DNA from 2 places in the Corticicoccus populi genome. Region 2 is predicted to be linked to the other one. Evidence: a T-box and tRNA genes for the amino acid it is inferred to sense, from the RefSeq annotation. Region 2 holds a T-box; the other holds one or more tRNA genes.
What was found. The T-box of region 2 lies ahead of ACFSX4_RS02155 (valine--tRNA ligase). A T-box ahead of a tRNA ligase gene usually reads a tRNA of that ligase, here a tRNA-Val.
Positions count from the first base shown of each region.

Region 1: it encodes a tRNA-Val, which carries the amino acid that the T-box ahead of ACFSX4_RS02155 (valine--tRNA ligase) is inferred to sense. The anticodon was not compared.

Region 1 covers NZ_JBHUOQ010000004.1:264,581-274,478, reverse strand. The annotation lists gene ACFSX4_RS11075 (ABC transporter ATP-binding protein) at 1-452, shown strand, start outside; gene ACFSX4_RS11070 (ABC transporter permease) at 449-1,216, shown strand; gene ACFSX4_RS11065 (adenine deaminase) at 1,234-3,000, opposite strand; gene ACFSX4_RS11060 (AbgT family transporter) at 3,051-4,595, opposite strand; gene ACFSX4_RS11055 (amidohydrolase) at 4,620-6,056, opposite strand; tRNA gene ACFSX4_RS11050 (tRNA-Val) at 6,321-6,392, shown strand; gene ACFSX4_RS11045 (SDR family oxidoreductase) at 6,527-7,189, shown strand; gene ACFSX4_RS11040 (nucleoside deaminase) at 7,224-7,697, opposite strand; gene ACFSX4_RS11035 (YkvI family membrane protein) at 8,050-9,123, shown strand; gene ACFSX4_RS11030 (amidohydrolase family protein) at 9,170-9,898, opposite strand, start outside.
Region 2 covers NZ_JBHUOQ010000001.1:398,010-407,907, forward strand. The annotation lists gene ACFSX4_RS02140 (hypothetical protein) at 217-486, shown strand; gene ACFSX4_RS02145 (c-type cytochrome) at 932-1,444, shown strand; gene ACFSX4_RS02150 (AbrB family transcriptional regulator) at 1,574-2,635, shown strand; T-box leader at 2,677-2,885, shown strand; gene ACFSX4_RS02155 (valine--tRNA ligase) at 2,929-5,559, shown strand; gene ACFSX4_RS02160 (bifunctional folylpolyglutamate synthase/dihydrofolate synthase) at 5,563-6,837, shown strand; gene ACFSX4_RS02165 (YfcC family protein) at 6,977-8,386, shown strand; gene mscL (large conductance mechanosensitive channel protein MscL) at 8,451-8,825, opposite strand; gene acnA (aconitate hydratase AcnA) at 9,082-9,898, shown strand, end outside.

The DNA of each region.
Region 1 (9,898 bases), on a different contig from region 2:
GCATCGCCCAGGCGTTAATTCACCGCCCGAAACTGCTGATTTGTGACGAGCCGACAAGTGCACTCGATCCAGGCGGCAGAATGGAAATATTAAATATATTGAAAGAAATTAAAAGTGAGACAACTGTGATTTTCTCCACACATGTACTGACAGATGTGGAGCGGATATGCGATCAGGCGGGCGTCCTTCATGAAGGAAAAATTCTTCAGGAATTTAATTTGAAGGCGGATGATTTCGGAGATAAGGGGATTATCATCAGACTGAATCCGGATGAGTTCAGCTGTCTCAGTCATCATTTAAACATGACGCATATTGAGAATACAGACTATCGTGTCACTAATCATTCATTACAGGAAGTATATGAAGTACTTCATAAAAACAATATTTATCCGGAATCTATTGTACGTGAGAAAAAATCACTTGAGGATGTTTATCTGGAGGTGACAAAATGAGTCAGCTGACTGCGATGTTTAAGAAAGAGTGGATGGAATCCATCCGTCAGTTTAAAACCGCCGCACTGGTGATTGTATTGATTATTTTCGGGATAATAAGTCCGCTGACGGCATTATTAATGCCGGATATTATGGAGATGGTAATGGAAGACAGCGGTGTTCATTTTGAACTTCCGGCAGTACAGGCCGTTGATTCATATATGCAGTTTTTCAGTAACTTGAATCAGATGGGACTTGTGATACTTGTTATCGTTCTTGGCAGTACGCTGACTAATGAAATCTCCCGTCATACACTCATTAACCTTGTCACAAAAGGGTTGAAGCGGCGTACTGTGATATTTGTGAAATATTTCTATGCATGTCTGGTGTGGACAGTGGGTTATGTGATGAGTGCAGTCATTACATATCTGTACACGATTTATTATTGGGATAATGATGTGCCGCATGTGCTGCTTAGTTTCAGTCTGACATGGCTGTTTGGAATATTTTTAATCAGTATTATTATGTTCGCATCGTCGATTTTTAAATCCAGTTACATTGCGGTGTTGATGACAGTACTTGCTGTTGTTGTGGTCATGATTGCTTTAAGCATTCATCCGGGACTTTCGGAATATATGCCGCAGTATTTACTCGGGGGGAGTACAGGATTGTTGAACGGCAGTCTTCAGCCGGAGGATGTCTCTCCTGCCGTGACTGTCACTGTTTTAACGAGTATTTTAATGTTTGTTTCTGCAGTCTTTATTTTTGATAAAGCTGAAATATAAGAGCGCCCGCCGGGGCGCTATTTTTCTATGAATAAAGGAATCAATTCCTGTTTTTTAACATCAACGAGGCCGAGGTTACTGAGCCTGATCTCAGGTATAACGGTCAGTGCCAGAGAGGACATTGCCATGGATGGTGCCCTTCTGCCGACTTTTACTCCCATATTAAGTGAGGTTTCATTAAATTTGAAGATGACCGGTGCGAGTGTCTCAACAGAACTGTCAGCCATCAGTCCTGCAACCGGGAGGTCAACTGCCGCCTGCAGTTCGCCTTCATCAAATAATACAAGTCCGCCGCCTGTTGATTCAAGATATTTCGCAGCATGATACATATCTTCAGCGTTCGTGCCGACAACAATCAAATTGTGGCTGTCATGGGACAAGGTAGTGGCATATGCCCCTCTTGAAAGACCGGCGTTTTTCAGTACGCCTGTAAATGGTTTATCCCCCTGGCCGTGTCGTCCGATGACGGATGCAAAAAGGTAGCCTTCCGGCAGGCGGCGGATGATTCCGTCTTCTGTTTCGAGGTCGAGTGTGCCTCTTTCGGTGGTGCCGATTTTTGTCATCTCCATCGTATTAATTGAGACGGTTTTTTTATTATCAGGAGTGGTAATGTGAAAGTCATCTATTTTAATATCAGGAATTTTTACAGTGTTTTCCCGGAGCACTGCTGCAGATGACTGAATATCATGAATCATTCTGCCGTCTTTGACTTGATGGATGCCTTTTGTAAATACGTCTGTCACATCCATTTTTTCCAGAGAATCAACAAGTGAGAAATCTGCAGAGTATCCGGGACCGATACCGCCGCGATGCTTTAACTGATAACGCTGTGCACCGTTCAGCGAGGCGTAACGGACGGCGAGCGGTGCCGGGATTCCCTCTTCAATACATCTTCTGACGACTCTGTTCATCTGACCGCCTTGATACATATCACTCGCTTCAACATCATCTGTGCACATCGCGATATTTGCAGCATAAGGAACTTCACGCCAGGCATCGGCGGCAATATCTGCAAACTGGCTGACACTTGATTCACGGATGTACACTGTCATCCCCTGCCGGAGCTTCTCTATAATTTCATCGGCGGAGCGGCTCTCATGATCTGAATCGACACCCGCTGCCATGTACGTATCAAGGTGACGTCCGACAGTTCTTGGGAGGTGTCCTTCATTACAGACACCGCGTTTCAGTCCTTCGTCAATAATTCCTGCCATGCGGTCGCTCTGATTGATAACGCCGATATAATCCATAATTTCTGCAATGCCGACAACACGTTCTTCTTCAAGCAGGCTGCCGATGTCTTCCGCTTCAAAGACAGCACCCGAAGTTTCAAGACCAGGGACCGCCGGTACAGCGGAAGGGATGGTGATGAATATATCAACCGGCATATCTTTTGTTGCGTCAATCATGTATTTAACACCGTCGACACCAAGAACATTCGCAATCTCGTGAGGGTCAATGACTGCGGCGGTGGTACCTCTTTCAATCAGTGCCTTTACAAAGTTTTCAGGTGTCACCATGGTACTCTCGATATGTACATGACAGTCTATGAAGCCAGGTACAGCATACTTTCCGGAACCGTCAATCTCTGTATCGCCGGACATTTCGTAAGCCGGTTTTCCTTCCTGATACCGTGCAACACCTGCAAAAACATCTTCTTTAATACCGATGTCCGCCCTGTATATTTCAGCGGTGAATACATTGACAAGATTGACGTTTCGAATGACAGTATCCATTGGAATATCCCCGCGTGATGCTGCAGTGATTTGAGATTTTTTATACATAAATACGCCCCTTTACAAAAAAAGACGGAGAATTATCTCCGTCTGTAGTTTTATTCGCTTAATCTAATGTTAATACCAGGGCCGACAGGCAGGTCAAGAAGCACCCATACGACCATCAGTAAAATCCAGCCGGTTAATAGGAAAATCGTATATGGAATCATTGTTGAAATAATTGAACCGAGTCCTGAACGTGAATCGTAGCGTTTCATAAAGCCGAGGACCATGATCAAGTACGGATTCAGCGGCGTTAGAAGACTTGTTGATGAGTCACCGATACGATATGCAACCTGGGTAAATGCGGGATGATAGTCGAGCAGCATAAACATCGGTACAAATACCGGAGCCATCAGTGCCCATTGTGCAGATCCGCTGGTAATAAACTGATTCAATACACCCATTACTAAAATAAATATAATAATTAAAGGTAAGCCGGTAAAGTTAACAGATTCCAGAAAATCTGCGCTGTTTACGGCAATAATAGTACTTAAGTTTGTCCAGTTGAAGTACGCAATAAACTGGGAAATTGCGAATACTAAAACGATGTATGGTGCCATACCTTTAATGGCACTTGTCATATACACCGGAACGTCCGATGCTTTTTTAATCGTTTTTGCAGTTACACCGTATGTTACAGATACAACAATGAATAACAGGAATATAATCGGTATAATATTTGACAGGAATGGTGATGGAACAAGGCTGCCGTTCTCACCACGGAGCACGGAATTTTCCGGCCAGATTAAAGCAATCACGAGACCAGCGTAAAGGAGAGCGGAAATAATTGAGTATATCAACGCTTTCATTTCCTGCTTGGACACTTCGTCCTGCTCCTGCTCCAATACACCTTCCTCGGCATATTCAGGGTTATATTCTCCGAGTCTTGGCTCGATAATCTTTTCAGTAACAATACCGACCAGGAAAACAACAACAAACACGGAAGCAGAGATAAAGAAATAGTTATCTACTGCTGTAACGACCATATTCGGATCAATTGACTGAGCTGCTTCTGTTGTAATACCTGCAAGAAGTGCATCAGTTCCGGCAATCATCAGGTTGGCTGTGAATCCTCCGATAGCACCGGCAAAACCGGTTGCGATACCTGCGATAGGATTTCTTCCAAGACTGTAAAAAATCATCGCGGCGAGCGGCGGAATAATTATAACGGCCGCATCTGATGCGATATTCCCCATCACGGCAACAAAAGCGATAGCGTATGTAATGACTGCTCTCGGTGCTTTTGCGATGGAAGCTTTAATGGCAGTATCGAACAGGCCGACACCCTGCGCAACACCAATACCGAGAATCATTGTAAGAACCAGGCCGAGTGGTGCGAATCCTGTAAAGTTCGACAGCATGGATTCAAGTGCGAATAAAAGCCCTTCACCGGATAACAGATTCTGTGCAGATACTTCCTCACCGGTCCCCGGATGGACAACCGATACATCAAAGTAAGCAACGACTGCTGAAATCACAATAATAATTGCAGCAAGGTAAACGAATATCATAAATGGATGCGGGAGTTTATTACCAAAGTACTCCACAAAATCAAGAACACTCTGTGTTCTTGATTTATTTTGATCTGTATTGTTCATCATACACCTCTTTATAGTAATAGAATTTTAGTTTAATTTGGATGGTGTGACGCCTTTTGGAATCGGACATTCATAAGGTCTGCCATTTTTCCGGCGGTCGAATTCTTCTTTTGCAGCAGTGATTTTCTCAGGGCTGTCAAGCAGTGCACCGGCAGTCTGTGCCATGATTTTTGCGGCATGAATCATACCTTTCGCAGCGTAAGTAGTCTTTCCCTGTGTGACAGTCTGCCATGTGTGCATTTGTGTACCGAAAGCATAACAAGTCGCAAGACATTGTACCGTAGGTGCAAGCTGGCTGACATCTCCGACATCTGAAGAGCCCGGCAGCAGGTCGACTGCTTTTGAATACGGCGCAGGATCGCCGCACAATATACCATACGAATCCGGTGCCTCCTGACCTGCTCTGTGGTATGAACCTGTAATCTGTGCACTTGAATGATTAATTTCATCTTCTGTTAGTGTCTCTTGAATCTGCTCTGCAAACTCAAGCTCATCAGCAGAATAGGAAATACCGCCGATTTCTTTAAGCTGTGTTTCCATTACTTCTTCAAGTACGTTGTTGCGCAGGTAGTTTGAGCATGCTTTTTCGAAATGGATACTGAGTTCGGTTTCTGTCATTAATGCCGCACCCTCAGCAATTTTCTTCACACGCTCGTAAACAGCTCCCGCCTTTTCGACAGTAAGGTCACGCATTAAATAAAGAACTTCCGCCTCTGCCTGAACAACATTCGGCGATACACCGCCGGTGTTTGTCACAGCGTAATGCAGGCGTGCACTGTCCTCAACATGTTCTCTCAAATAGTTCGCACCAACATTCATCAGCTCGACAGCATCAAGTGCGCTCCGTCCGAGATGCGGACTTGATGCCGCGTGGGTAGAAACACCTTTGAATTTAAAGGATACTTGATAATTTGCGAGTGTCTCACTTGTCCATACCTGCGTGTGGACCCAGGGGTGCCAGCAGATGGCAACGTCAATATCATCAAAGACGCCTTCCCGGGCCATAAACGTTTTGCCGGAGCCGCCCTCTTCACCCGGGCAGCCGAAAAACTGTATGGTGCCTTCGAGATTATTTTCAACCAGATAATCACGTGCAGCTATTGCTGCAGCCATGGCGCTTGTACCTAACATATGGTGGCCGCATCCATGTCCGCTGCCGCCTTCTTCAATCGCTTCCTGCCGAGGCGATTCTGCTTTCTGACTGAGATTTGACAACGCATCAAACTCACCAAGAAAAGCAATGGTCGGACCACTTGAACCGAAAGAAGCTGAAAATGCTGTTTCAATGTCTGCGATCCCCCGTTCAACTTCAAAGCCTTGTTGTTCTATGTAATCTGCAAGTTTTGCACTGGAAATATTCTCTTCGAAGCGGAGCTCCGGATGATCCCATATGTCCCGTGAAATTCTGACGTAATCCCTTTCTTTCCCCTCAATACTTTGTTGTATGGTGTCATATAATGACATATTCCATCCCCCTTGATTAATTATGTAGATACACAAGAATTTAATCATTTTAGCATAGTATCACAGTATAGACAATGTTAATAAGTCAGAAAAATCTCAATACTATTTTTGGAAATTGGCTGATTATGGTGGTCTTTAAAGCATGTGGTATCGGGATTTTAATTGTTGATGGTCTATAGAAGACTATTTTCCCTGAAAGTATTTTAGTATAATTATGCATAAACAGATGATTTTTCAAGGTGAATCATATAGAATAATAGATATGGTTCCGTAGCTCAGCGGGAGAGCGCTTGCTTGACATGCAAGAGGTCGGTGGTTCGATCCCACTCGGAGCCACTTTGTACAGATTTATAAAGGGATGTGCTGTCGTGAGGCAGCGCATCTTTTTACATACAGGCAGAATTTTTAATTTGACTGCTTCTGAATGATACACTTTATTATATATTAAAAATAGAGAGGTGTTATTTATAATGAAAGTTCTAGTTGCAGGTGCAAATGGAAAAGTCGCAAAACACTTTGCAGATATTACAGTGAATCATTCTGATATTAAAGAGAAAGCAGTGATTCGTAACAAGGAACAGCAACCTTTCTTCGATGAGCGCGGTATTGAAACAGTGGTTTTGGATATCGTTCACGACTCCATCGAAGATTTCGCAGAAGCGATGAAAGATGTGGATGCGGTGATATTCTCTGCCGGAGCGGGCGGTAAAGGGCTCGATCAGACAGTGATGATTGACCTTGACGGTGCTGTGAAAATCATGACAGCAGCGGAAAAAGCAGGTGTAAAACGATTTGTGATGGTCAGTACGTTCCGTACCGGACGCGAAGAAATCGCAAGAGAAATCAAAGAAGACGAAGCTCTTAAAGTTTACACAATCGCAAAACACTATGCAGATGAATGGTTGAAAAACCGGACATCTCTTGACTGGACTATTATTCATCCGGGTATCTTAACAGATGATGCAGGGACCGGAAAAATTAAAACCGGTATGAATCAGGATATTAATGAAGTGCCCCGTGCAGATGTCGCTGAAGCACTAGCAGCGGTGCTTGAAAACAACGATACCATTCATAAGGAATTTGAAGTGTTATCAGGTGACGAGACGGTGGTTGACGCAGTTAAATCTGTCTGACATTTAAAATAAGGCATGCCCCTCGGGGCATGCCTTATTTTTGATGATACTTTCTGAGAAACTTTTTGACTTCTTTTGAGAGTATTTCATCCGGTCCGTCAACATCAGCATGAATGACATCTGTCACTGACAATCCTTTAAGTGAACCGGACTGTATCCCCCACTCTTTCTTCCACGCTGTTAATTGTATGACAGAACTCGCGTAAACAATCCGGCCGAGACCAACCAGAGCATGGGCGGAAGCACACATTGAACAGTGTTCTCCTGATGTATAAACAACAGCTCTTTTTCTGTCAGCAGCATTTAAATGTTCTGCCGCCCATCTTGCGATTTCAAATTCCGGATGACGCGTGTTATCGCCGCCTGAAATTCTGTTGCGGTCTTCAAATAACACCTCACCTTCGCCGGAAACCAGCACAGAACCGAACGGTGCATCACCATTTCGAAGTGCTTCTTCAGCTAATTCAATACACCGCTTTAAATGTACTTTGTCTATTTCAGAAATCATATTATCACACCTCATTTCCCGGGAAATATAAAATATTATAGTTACTATTATATCGATAAAATTATGTAATATGTATGAGAGTTAGTATTTGAATGAAAATACAGCCCATCATCCATTTTAAACCATGATATTCAAATATCTTCTATTATAAAATTCTATTTCAGTTTAAAGAAAACGTTTAATACATGAATATCATCCATTTAAAAGTGTTTTTACACCAGTGAACTTTGACAGACTGCCGAAAAATATGTTTAAAATGTAACTTGTGTGTTAAAAGTCCTTCACATTCTCACTTCCACTTACTTATTTAGTGAAAATAAATTTTATTTAAATCAAAAATGGAGTTGATTATTTGAGTTCTGATCATAAGGACGAAATTAAAATAGGATTTGCCTATGTCGGTGTTGTACTCGGTGCAGGTTTCTCGACAGGACAGGAAATTCTTCAGTTTTTCAGTAATTTTGGAACAATGAGTTATGCAGCTGTCATTTTATCTGCTGTCGTGATTATGTTTATCGGCAGACAGGCAGCAAAGCTTGGAAATCGAATGGATGCTGAATCACATCTGGAACCGATAAAATTATTATTCGGCAGTACGCTTGGGAAAATTATCGACTATGTACTGGTGTTTTTCCTATATGGTGTAATGGTGATTATGCTTGCCGGCGGCGGTTCGGCATTTGAAGAAAGTTTCGGAATCCCTTCATGGATCGGGTCATTCATTATGATGATTGCGATGGTGATTACATTAATGCTGGATTTTGATAAAATATTGACTGCTCTCGGGGCAGTAACGCCGTTTCTTGTTATTATTGTGATGATTATTGCGGTGTTCAGTTTCATTAATCCATCTGTATCATTTGGTGAACTGAACCAGTATTCAGATATAAGTAAAACACCTACAGGCTACTGGTGGCTTGATGCAGTCACCTACAGTGGTATTGTACTTGCGATGGCTTTCAGCATATTATCAATTATGGGCGCGCAGTCAAGAACACATAAAGTCGCGAGACACGGCGGCTTATACGGTGGTGTGATACTGCTCGTACTGATGCTTTTGATGAACGGCGGACTGGTGTCCAAAATGGATGTCACATCCACAGCAGATCTCCCGACACTTGTACTAGCGGCAGAAATTCATCCGCTCTTATCATTGTCACTAACGATAGTGATGCTGTTGATTATCTATAATACAGCAGTCGGAATGCTGTATCCTTTCCTCTCAAGATTTTGGAAACCATACAGCAGAAATTACAAGACAGCACTTATCATCAGTGCAGTTGCGGGTTACGTACTCAGCCTTGTCGGCTTTGTTGATCTTGTGAACTTTTTCTATCCGATACTTGGATATCTGGGTGTCTTAATGGGTATAATGCTCACCATTCGATGGGTGAGAAATAAAACATCAAAAAAACAATTACTCTAAAAACAGCCCTTAGACTGTGCATAACAGTTTAAGGGTTTTACTGCATCTACTGATTGGTGATTTCATCAATCAGCAGGTGCATTTTTTCAGCATCAATCCTGTGACCGGCAATCTCTGTGTGGGTGAAATGCTTTCCAGAGACAAATACGGACTCAATATTCAGGATGTTTTCAAAGTGTTCAATGGGATTTTCATTAAGAAGGATATAGCCGTCGTCCTCTCCTGTAACTTTCCGGGCTTCAACAGTCGCTTTGTAAAGTACTTCATAAGCATTAAGACCGAGAGATTTAAATTCATTCAGCTCTTCAATCATTGAAAGTCCGGGGTATACCCATGTACCTGCAGGTGCATCCGTTCCAATATACACTTCACCGCAAAGTGCCAGATATTTTTTCGTAATCTTTTTAACCATTTTCAGCTGCCATGCCTGCTTCTCCATAAAATCAGAATCCAGATAGGTTTCAATCTCCAAGAACTGCCGGTTAACAGTAAACACTTCTTCATTATCGAATAACTGAAGCTGCTTCGAATCTGACAGTGCTTCCCCGTTAAAACTGCGTCCCTTCTTTGATAAATGTGCATATAATGAAAGCGTCGGTACAATCTTTACGTCCTGATCAATTAGAGATTTGAGCACCCCGGTCAGTTTATCCTCATCAACCTCCTGTGCCCGGAGTGCGTCAAACTGCTCAATTGGCATATTCGGATGAAAATCCGGGTACAGACTTTGAATAATTCCGGAAGCGTGTTCCAGCCAGGTAACGCCGTAACGGGC
Region 2 (9,898 bases):
ATAAATTTACCCGATGAAGCAGAAGTTAAAACATAAAAAAATAAAAATGAACCTTATAATAGTAGGTTCGCAAAATAAAATAGTTTAAATAATTATAAATCATATTGATTTTTGGCAGCTTATCTTAATTGATAGGTTGCCATTTTTTTATGGGGTTTTTTAATAAGTTCCATGGTAGTATAAAAGTGTATTAAAAAACTAACATGAGGTGCTAAGATGAATCAATATGATTTAATTAATGGATGGAAATTAGAAATAAATGTATTCCCTTTTAAGGTTTTAAAGAATGACGGTATTTTTGCAATATACCATTTGAAGGAAGGTGCTATATCAGGAATGATTGAATTTAAGAATGATGATGTTTTCAAAACTTCTTTAATTGCTTGGGAATATGATATAGAAATTGATGCGAAAAACAAAATAATTCATCTAGTCTACACCGCTGAAAAATTAGCTGAAGAAGAGATGTTAGAACAATTAGATTAATATAGGTATATTGAAGCTTACACTTTAGTAAGCTTTTTTATTTTTTAGAATATATTTAAGTATAGAGTATACCTAAATTAAAAAGGCTTGGGAGAGGTGAGGATGGTATTGTCAAAAGAGTATATTTAGACATATATAATAGTAGAAACTTGTTGACAAAACGTTACTCAGGAAGGTAAAATTTATACAAATGGAAAAGTAAGAATACTTTTTTTCCTCTGAGAACACTATAAGTTAGGCTTTTAAGACTATCTACATACCTCTTGCTTTTAGTAAAAAATGTCATCGTTCTTATCTACGAAACATACTGAAGCAGATATTCAGGACACTTTAAATGCATTTAGAAATGCGTTAGCGAGAATTAAAGAAAATTCATAAAAAATACTTCATGAAGTGCTGAATATGTGTATAATAGTTAGTGAAATAGAATATGGGGGGCGTAGATATGAGCGATGAAAAGCGCTTTGAAAATGGCAGCGAAGAGGGACGAACGTACGTCGATGGTCAACCTCGCGAAATTAAAAGTAAAAATGAAAAAGAAGATCATGCCAAAAATCCACTTGTATGGGTAATTCCGGTTATGATTGTAATTTTAATTGTGCCGTTGTTGATTTTTCACCTTGGAAATGATGATCATGAAGGTGAAGATGAGGCAGCAACTGAAGAATCTTCAGATGAAGGCGGAGAAGAAAGTGCTGAAGGTGAAGAGTCAGGTGAAGAATCTGAAGCTTCATCCGGTGATGCGGATGCTGAAGGTATCGCGCGTGACAACTGTGCATCATGTCATGGTGAAGATTTCAGCGGCGGAATGGGTCCGGCACTTGCAGGGACATCACTTGCAGAAGATGAGTTTCATGACATTGTAAGAAATGGACAAGGTTCCATGCCTGCATTTAGTGAAGATCAGCTTTCAGATGATGACATTACTGCATTATACGGCTTTTTCGGTGAACAATAATTAATATAATGGCGTATCTTCAATTTGAAGATGCGTCATTTTTCTTTTAGAGACCTTTCTATTCATGTGTAAATAGTATACACTTAAAATAATACGAAATCCGAAATATTGATTGAAGGTTATTTTTAAATGAAATATGTCCATTTACTACTATTGATTGTCACATCTTTTGTCATCTCTTTTCTGTTATTCCGTACGGGAGTTATCCTCCCCTGGCTGTTCGGCTCCATGGCAGCGACATTTTTATATATCCGCTTTGTGACGCGTGATTTTTATTTTCCGAAGTGGCTCGGCAATGTTGGTGTATTTGTCATCGGCTTTGAGATCGGCACACAGTTTACGCCTGAAACGGTTCAGGAGATGGCGGGTCATGCGGTGAGCATTATTGTGATGACGCTCTGCGTGATTATTCTGAGCCTCATACTGTCTGTTTTCTTTATGAAATTAACAGGCTGTACAGTTGAAACAGCAGTACTGTCTTCAATACCCGGTGCCTTGTCTCAAATGATATTAATGGCTGAGGAAAACAAACGGGCGGATATTCTGCTTGTGACTATTACTCAAATGTCGAGAATTGTCCTGGTGATTATTCTTGTCCCGATTATTGCACGATTTTTTCAGAGTGACACTGTGTCTGTCATCGATGACAGTGCACCGCTTCTGACGGAAAGTTTTATTACACCGATGATTTTAATACCGGTTGCTGCAGTCGTAATCATGTACATACTGAAACGGCTGAAATTTCCTGTGCCGTTTATGCTCGGCCCGATCATTGCCGTGATCATCTGGAATTTAAGCACCGGCTATGATTTCTCGATGAATATTGAATTTATGTTTGCAGCACAGATTTTGTTCGGAATTCGAATGGGCGTTCAGTTATCGTCACTTCTGAATCAACTGAACGGCCGGATGATTATTTCTATGCTGGTTCAAAATATTTTGCTCATCATTGGAACACTGCTGCTCGTCGGCCTCTTTCAAATTTTTATGGATGTTGAGTTTAATGATTTATTTTTGAGTGCGGCACCCGGCGGAATCGGTCAGTTAATTGTTGTTGCGGTTGAAATCGGGGCGGATGTTGCCATGATTTCAAGTTATCACATATTCCGGATCTTTTTCATTATATTAATTGTTACACCGCTTATTAACTATATTTTAAAAAGAAGACGACAGAAACAAAATGAAACTTGACAGATTTTTATAGTTTGATTACTATAAATTTAATGAAATATATTAAAGTACAGAAGATTAGCTTGAATTTGGCGTGAAGAGAGTATGTGGCTGGTGAAAACATACCGGAAATTTAAGTGAAAGTAATCTGTAAACAATTTAACTTGAAATCATTCAGTAGGGTTAAACGTTTTATATGCGTTAAATATATGAAGAGTGGCAGTATTTTACTGCCAAATTTAGGTGGTACCGCGGAACTCCCGTCCTATGTATAGGATTCGGGGGTTTTTATTTTGAAGAAAAGGAGTGGTTTGATGGAAATGCCCAAAAAATATCATCCACAAAGTGTAGAAGAAGGAAAATATAAAAAATGGCTGGAGGCAGGGAGCTTTAAATCTGACGCAGCAAGTGATAAAGAACCGTTCAGTATTGTCATACCGCCGCCGAATGTAACAGGGAAACTGCATCTTGGACATGCATGGGATACAACACTACAGGATATTATTACCCGGATGAAGCGGATGCAGGGATATGAAGTACTTTATCTTCCTGGAATGGATCATGCGGGAATTGCTACACAGGCAAAAGTGGATGCACGTCTCCGCGAAGAGGGGATTAACCGCCATGATATCGGCCGTGAGAAATTCCTCGAACATTCGTGGAACTGGAAAGAAGAATATGCAGATTTCATCCGCAGTCAGTGGGCGAAGCTCGGCCTCGGTCTTGATTATGATAAAGAACGTTTTACTTTGGATGAAGGGCTCTCTAAAGCAGTGCGGAAAGTGTTTGTTGACATGTATAATAAGGGTCTGATTTATAGAGGTGAGTATATTATCAACTGGGATCCTGCAACACAGACTGCCTTATCGGATATTGAAGTGATACACAAGGAAATTGAAGGTAAGTTTTATCATGTGAAATATCCGCTTGAGGACGGCTCCGGCTTCCTTGAAATCGCAACAACACGTCCTGAAACGATGCTCGGTGATACTGCAGTGGTGGTTCATCCGGATGATGAACGCTATCAGAATTACATTGGTAAAAAAGCAATTCTTCCTGTTATCGGCCGTGAGCTGCCGATTATTGCAGACAGTTATGTGGATAAAGAATTTGGAACAGGTGTCATGAAAGTCACACCTGCACATGACCCGAATGACTTTGAACTCGGCAACCGTCACAACCTGGAACGGATTAATGTTATGCATCCGGATGGTTCCATTAATGCACTCGGCGGCAAATATGAAGGAATGGATCGTTTTGAATGCAGACGCGCACTGGTTAAAGATCTGGATGACGCGGGTTACATGATTGACATTGAGTCCCACGTTCATTCAGTTGGTCATTCCGAGCGCAGCAACGCAGTGGTTGAACCTTACCTGTCCACACAATGGTTTGTGAAAATGCAGCCGCTTGCTGATGAAAGTCTTTCGAACCAGAAAACAGACAACCGTATTGATTTTGTGCCTGAACGTTTTGAAGGAACATTTAATACATGGATGGAAAATATACGTGACTGGTGTATTTCAAGACAGTTGTGGTGGGGGCACCAGATTCCTGCATGGTACCATAAAGAAACCGGTGAAATGTATGTAGGTATGGAAGCACCTGAAGATGTTGAAAACTGGGTACAGGATGAAGATGTTCTTGATACATGGTTCTCAAGTGCACTCTGGCCGTTTTCAACAATGGGCTGGCCGGAAGAAGCGGATGATTTGAAAAAATTCTTCCCGACAAATGTACTGGTAACCGGCTATGATATTATTTTCTTCTGGGTGGCACGGATGATCTTCTCATCACTTGAACATACCGGGGAAAAACCGTTTGATGATGTGCTCTTGCACGGTCTTGTCCGTGATGATCAGAACAGAAAAATGTCGAAATCCCTCGGCAACGGTGTGGATCCGATGGATGTCATTGAGAAGTATGGTGCAGATGCACTGAGATACTTCCTGTCTACAGGTACAACACCGGGGCAGGATCTGCGTTACTCCGATGAAAAAGTAGAGTCCGTATGGAACTTTATTAATAAAATCTGGAACGCATCAAGGTTCAGCCTGATGAATATCGGTGAAGATTTTAAAATGGGGGATATTAATTTAGAAGGAGATAAATCTCTTGCTGATGAATGGATTCTGACCCGTTTAAATGACACAATTGAAAATGTGACGCGTTTGTCAGAGCAGTATGAATTTGGCGAAGTCGGCCGTATATTGTATAATTTTATCTGGGACGAGTTCTGTGACTGGTATATCGAAATGGCGAAGGTACCGATGCTTGAAGGTACAGACGAAGAAAAGCATATGACACGTTCTGTTCTGTTGTATACACTGGATAAGACAATGAAAATGCTTCATCCGTTTATGCCGTTTGTAACAGAGGAAATTTATCAGTCCATTGAAAGCAACCGGACGATTGTAACCAGTGAGTGGCCGTCTGTCGATGAGACTTTGATTTATCCGCAGGCAACCAATGACATGGCACTGCTGGTTGAAATTATTAAATCAATCCGTCAGACACGAAATGAAGTGAATACACCGCTGTCTAAAGAAATCAATATTAATATTGAAGTGAAGGATGATAAGAAGCGTGAATCTGTCAGCAAAAACAGACATTATTTAGAGCGCTTCTGTAATCCGAAAACACTTGATATAAAAAGCAATATTGAAGCAGGCGACGACGATAAGACGGATGTTGTGAGCGGTGCAACGATTGTTCTGCCATTGTCAGGTCTGATTAATAAAGAAGCAGAGATTGAAAGACTGAATACTTCTCTTGAAAAGCTTGAAGGTGAGTTGAAACGTGTCGAAGGTAAATTATCAAACGAGCGTTTTGTAAGTAATGCACCTGAAGCTGTGGTTCAAAAAGAGAAAGAAAAGAAAGAGAAATATCAGCTGCAGTATGAAGAAGTTAAATCAAGATTGGAACATTTAAAGGGGATGGATTAAGTCATGAACTATGACGAAAGTTTGGCTTGGATTCATGGACGGATTAAGTTCGGAATTAAACCGGGAGTAAAGCGCATGGAATGGATGCTTCAGAGACTGAACCATCCGGAAAGAAACATTAAGGGGATTCATGTCGTGGGTACGAACGGAAAAGGCTCAACAGTAAGTTATTTAAGAAATGGATTAAATGCAAACAATTATACTGTAGGGACATTTACGTCTCCATACATTGAAACATTCAATGAACGTATTTCTCTTGACGGCCGGCCGATTTCTGATGAGGCAATTGCAGAAATCGCTGATATTGTGCGTCCGGTCAGTGAAGACATGGAAACAGAAACAGATCTCGGTACAGCAACGGAATTCGAAATTATTACGATGATGATGTTTGTATATTTCGGCCGGGTGCAGCCGGTGGATTTTGTTGTTGTTGAAGCGGGTCTTGGTGCCACGCATGATTCAACGAACGTATTTAATCCTGTGATGACAGTATTGACAAGTATTGGACTGGATCATACTGACATTCTCGGAGATACACTGCTTGATATTACAAAAGATAAATCAGGCGTGATTAAAAGCGGTGTGCCGCTCGTATTTAACGTGCATGATGAGCGTTCTAAAGATTATGTGTATAAAAGACTTGAAGAAAAAGGGTCGCTGGGCATGGCTTTGAATGCAGAAATCACCATCCGTTCTAAAAACGGTGAGTTTGACTATCAGTATAAGCACTATGATTTTGAAAATATTGTACTTTCAATGATCGGGGATCATCAAAAAGAAAATGCAGCACTCGCAATTACTGCACTGTTGGATATGTGTGAGCGGGAATTGATTGATATTGATGTCAATAAAACGATTGAAGCTGTGGAAGATACTACATGGTCCGGCCGTATTGAAAAAATCAGCGAAAATCCGTTAATTATTCTGGACGGTGCCCATAATCAGGAAGCGGTGGAGGCCCTCGTTAAGACGATGGAAACATATTACGGTGACAGAAAGATTACTGTGTTATTTTCTGCAGTCAAAGGCAAACCGCTCGGCAGTATGACAGACCGTCTTTCTGAAATCGCGGATGAATTTGTTGTGACGGAGTTTAATTTCTTTAAAGCGATGTCTGCGGACGATATTTACAAAGAGGTCAGACATACTGAGAAGCGTAAAGTGGACGATTTCATAGAGTACATTGACACGTTCAGCGGAGATGTTCTGCTTGTAACCGGAAGTCTTTATTTTATCAGTGACGTCAAACAGCACTTTAATCAATTAAATATTACGTGAATAAAATACCTCTGTAACTGAGCAATCAGGTGCAGAGGTATTTTTGTATTGAATATACATTACTAAATTTTAATTTTTTCTGACAAAAACGATTGTTTATGTATATAATGGTATACATATTAAATTTGGAGTGGTTATTATGGCAGATTATAAAAAAGATCCAAGGGATATAAGCAGCAGGTTTCCGCATACTTATGCAATTCTGCTTGCAGTGGTTATTATTGGTGCGGCACTCAGTTACATAATACCTGCCGGGGAATATGACAGGGTGGAACAGGGAGAACGTACAGTGGTTGTCAACGGTTCGTATGAACAGGTGGCACAAGATCCGGTATCAATATTCGAACTTTTCATGTCTATTCCTACAGGATTGATTGAAGTGGCAGACATTATTTTTTACGTATTCTTAATCGGCGGTGCATTTGGCGTGATACGAGCGACAGGTGCAATTGAGGCGATGGTGCAGAAAATAATGACAAGTATGCAGGGAAATGAGAAGTTAATGATTCCGGTAATCATGACTGTATTTTCAATTTTAGGATTTACAACCGGAATGTCTGAAGAAGCTATTATATTTGTGCCGATTGGTATTGTTCTTGCAGTAGCACTCGGATATGATGCAATGGTTGGTACGGCAATGGTAACACTGGGTGCTGCATCCGGTTTTATCGGTGGTATGTTTAATCCATTTACAGTTGGTGTGGCACATACTTTAGCCGAACTCCCGATTTTCTCAGGTGCGTTATTTAGAAGCGTCGTATACGTATTTGTACTTGGTGCAGCCATACTGTATGTGATGCACTATGCGAAAAAGGTAAAGAATAATGAAAAGGCAAGTTTGATATACGAAGAGAATCAGCGCGGACAGATTAACTTTACAGCAGATGTCATGGAATTTGATGCTTTGAAGAAAAGACACGTTGCAATTTTGACAGTATTTGCACTCGGTGTCGGTGTTAATATTTACGGTATATTTGTCCACGAGTGGTTTATTACAGAAATGGCTGCGAACTTCTTTGTTGTTGGTATGGTGGCAGGATTAGTTGCCCGCATGAGAATTAACGACATATTTGACGCGTTTATCGAAGGTATGAAGCTGGTGGTATTTGGTGCGATTATTATCGGTTTTGCCCGTGCAATACTGGTTGTTTTGGAATCCGGTATTATTATTGATACAATCATATATTCAATGAGTGGTGCACTGGATATGATACCAAATGCTTTAACTGCACTTGGCATGTTAGTGATTCAAGTTATTATTAATTTCTTTATCCCGTCAGGATCCGGGCAGGCAGTAACAACAATGCCTGTAATGATACCAATTGCGGATCTTCAGGAAATGCCGAGACAGGTTGCGGTGCTTGCCTTCCAGTACGGAGATGCGATTACGAATACGATTATTCCGACGTCTGCGTCTTTAATGGGCGTTCTTGCAGTTGCCGGAATTCCATATTTAAAATGGGTGAAGTTTGTGTGGAAAATCACTGTTATCTGGCTTTTAATTGCAGCAGTCGGATTAGTGGCTGCAACGCTTATCAATCTTCAGTAAGTTATATAATGACAAACAAATGAGCAGATACCCAAACTTCTGGGGTCTGCTCTTTTGTTTTATCTTATAATGGTTTTTGATTATCTTTCTCCACCAGAGCATCTCTGATTTCCCGGAGAAGTACAAGCTGTTCATCTTCGACATCTTCTTCAATGAACCGGTTTCTCGTTAGTTTATTTGCAAGTTTAACAAATAAAAAGACTGCAGCACCGACAATGATGAAATCAATAATTGACTGAATGAAAACACCGTATGTAATGCCCATATACTCCCAGCTGGAGGTGAAGTCTGTATCTCCGAACAATAAAGCGACCGCAGGCATAATGATATTTTCTACAAGTGCTGTAACGATTTTGCCGAAAGCAGCACCGATCACGACTGCGACTGCCAGATTTAAAACATTCCCCTGCATTAGAAATTCTTTAAACTCTTTCCACAAGATAATCACCTCCTGTCCTGAAATGTAGAGTTATCATATCACATTAAGAAAATATATATTAATGTGAAAGTTCATTTATGTGCAATATCTTCTTTAAATAAATGATAGTTATGATTTTATTTATATTTGATAAGTTTAACTTATTTTATCGCTAATTTATTTGTATCAATTATTGAAAGATTTCTCGTTTACTTGATGGTTTTTTTAGGTATACTTATTATATAAGAATTATTATTATTTAGGGGGCTTTATTATTATGGGTCAAAACATTAGTGAAAAAGCGAAGCAGTCGTTTGATTTAAATAATAAATCATACAATTACTTCAGCTTGAAAACCCTTGTGGATAAAGGCTATTCAAAGACTGAAAATCTGCCTTATTCCATTCGTGTTCTGCTTGAATCCGTTTTAAGACAATATGATGGTTCTGTCATTAATGATGAACACATCAAATCTCTGGCAACATGGGACGAAGGAAATAATGAAGGAAATGAAGTGCCGTTTAAACCGTCACGTGTTATCCTTCAGGACTTTACCGGCGTACCTGCAGTCGTAGACCTCGCATCACTGCGTAAAGCAATGGATGGTGTCGGCGGCGATGTTCAGAAAATCAACCCTGAAGTACCTGTGGACCTTGTTATTGACCACTCAGTACAGGTTGATGAGTATGGTACTGAAAATGCGCTTCAGAGAAACATGGAGCTTGAATTTGAACGTAATGAAGAACGCTATGAGTTCTTAAACTGGGCAACAAAAGCATTTGATAATTACCGTGCTGTTCCGCCTGCAACAGGTATTGTGCACCAGGTAAACCTTGAATACTTAGCCAATGTTGTTCATGTGAGAGAAGAAAACGATGAGCTCGTTACATTCCCGGATTCATTAGTGGGGACTGACTCCCATACCACAATGATTAACGGACTCGGTGTCCTTGGATGGGGTGTCGGCGGTATTGAAGCTGAAGCAGGTATGCTTGGTCAGCCGTCATACTTCCCTGTACCAGAAGTAGTCGGTGTACGTATGGTGAATTCACTGCCGGAAGGCGCAACTGCAACAGATCTTGCGCTTCGTGTCA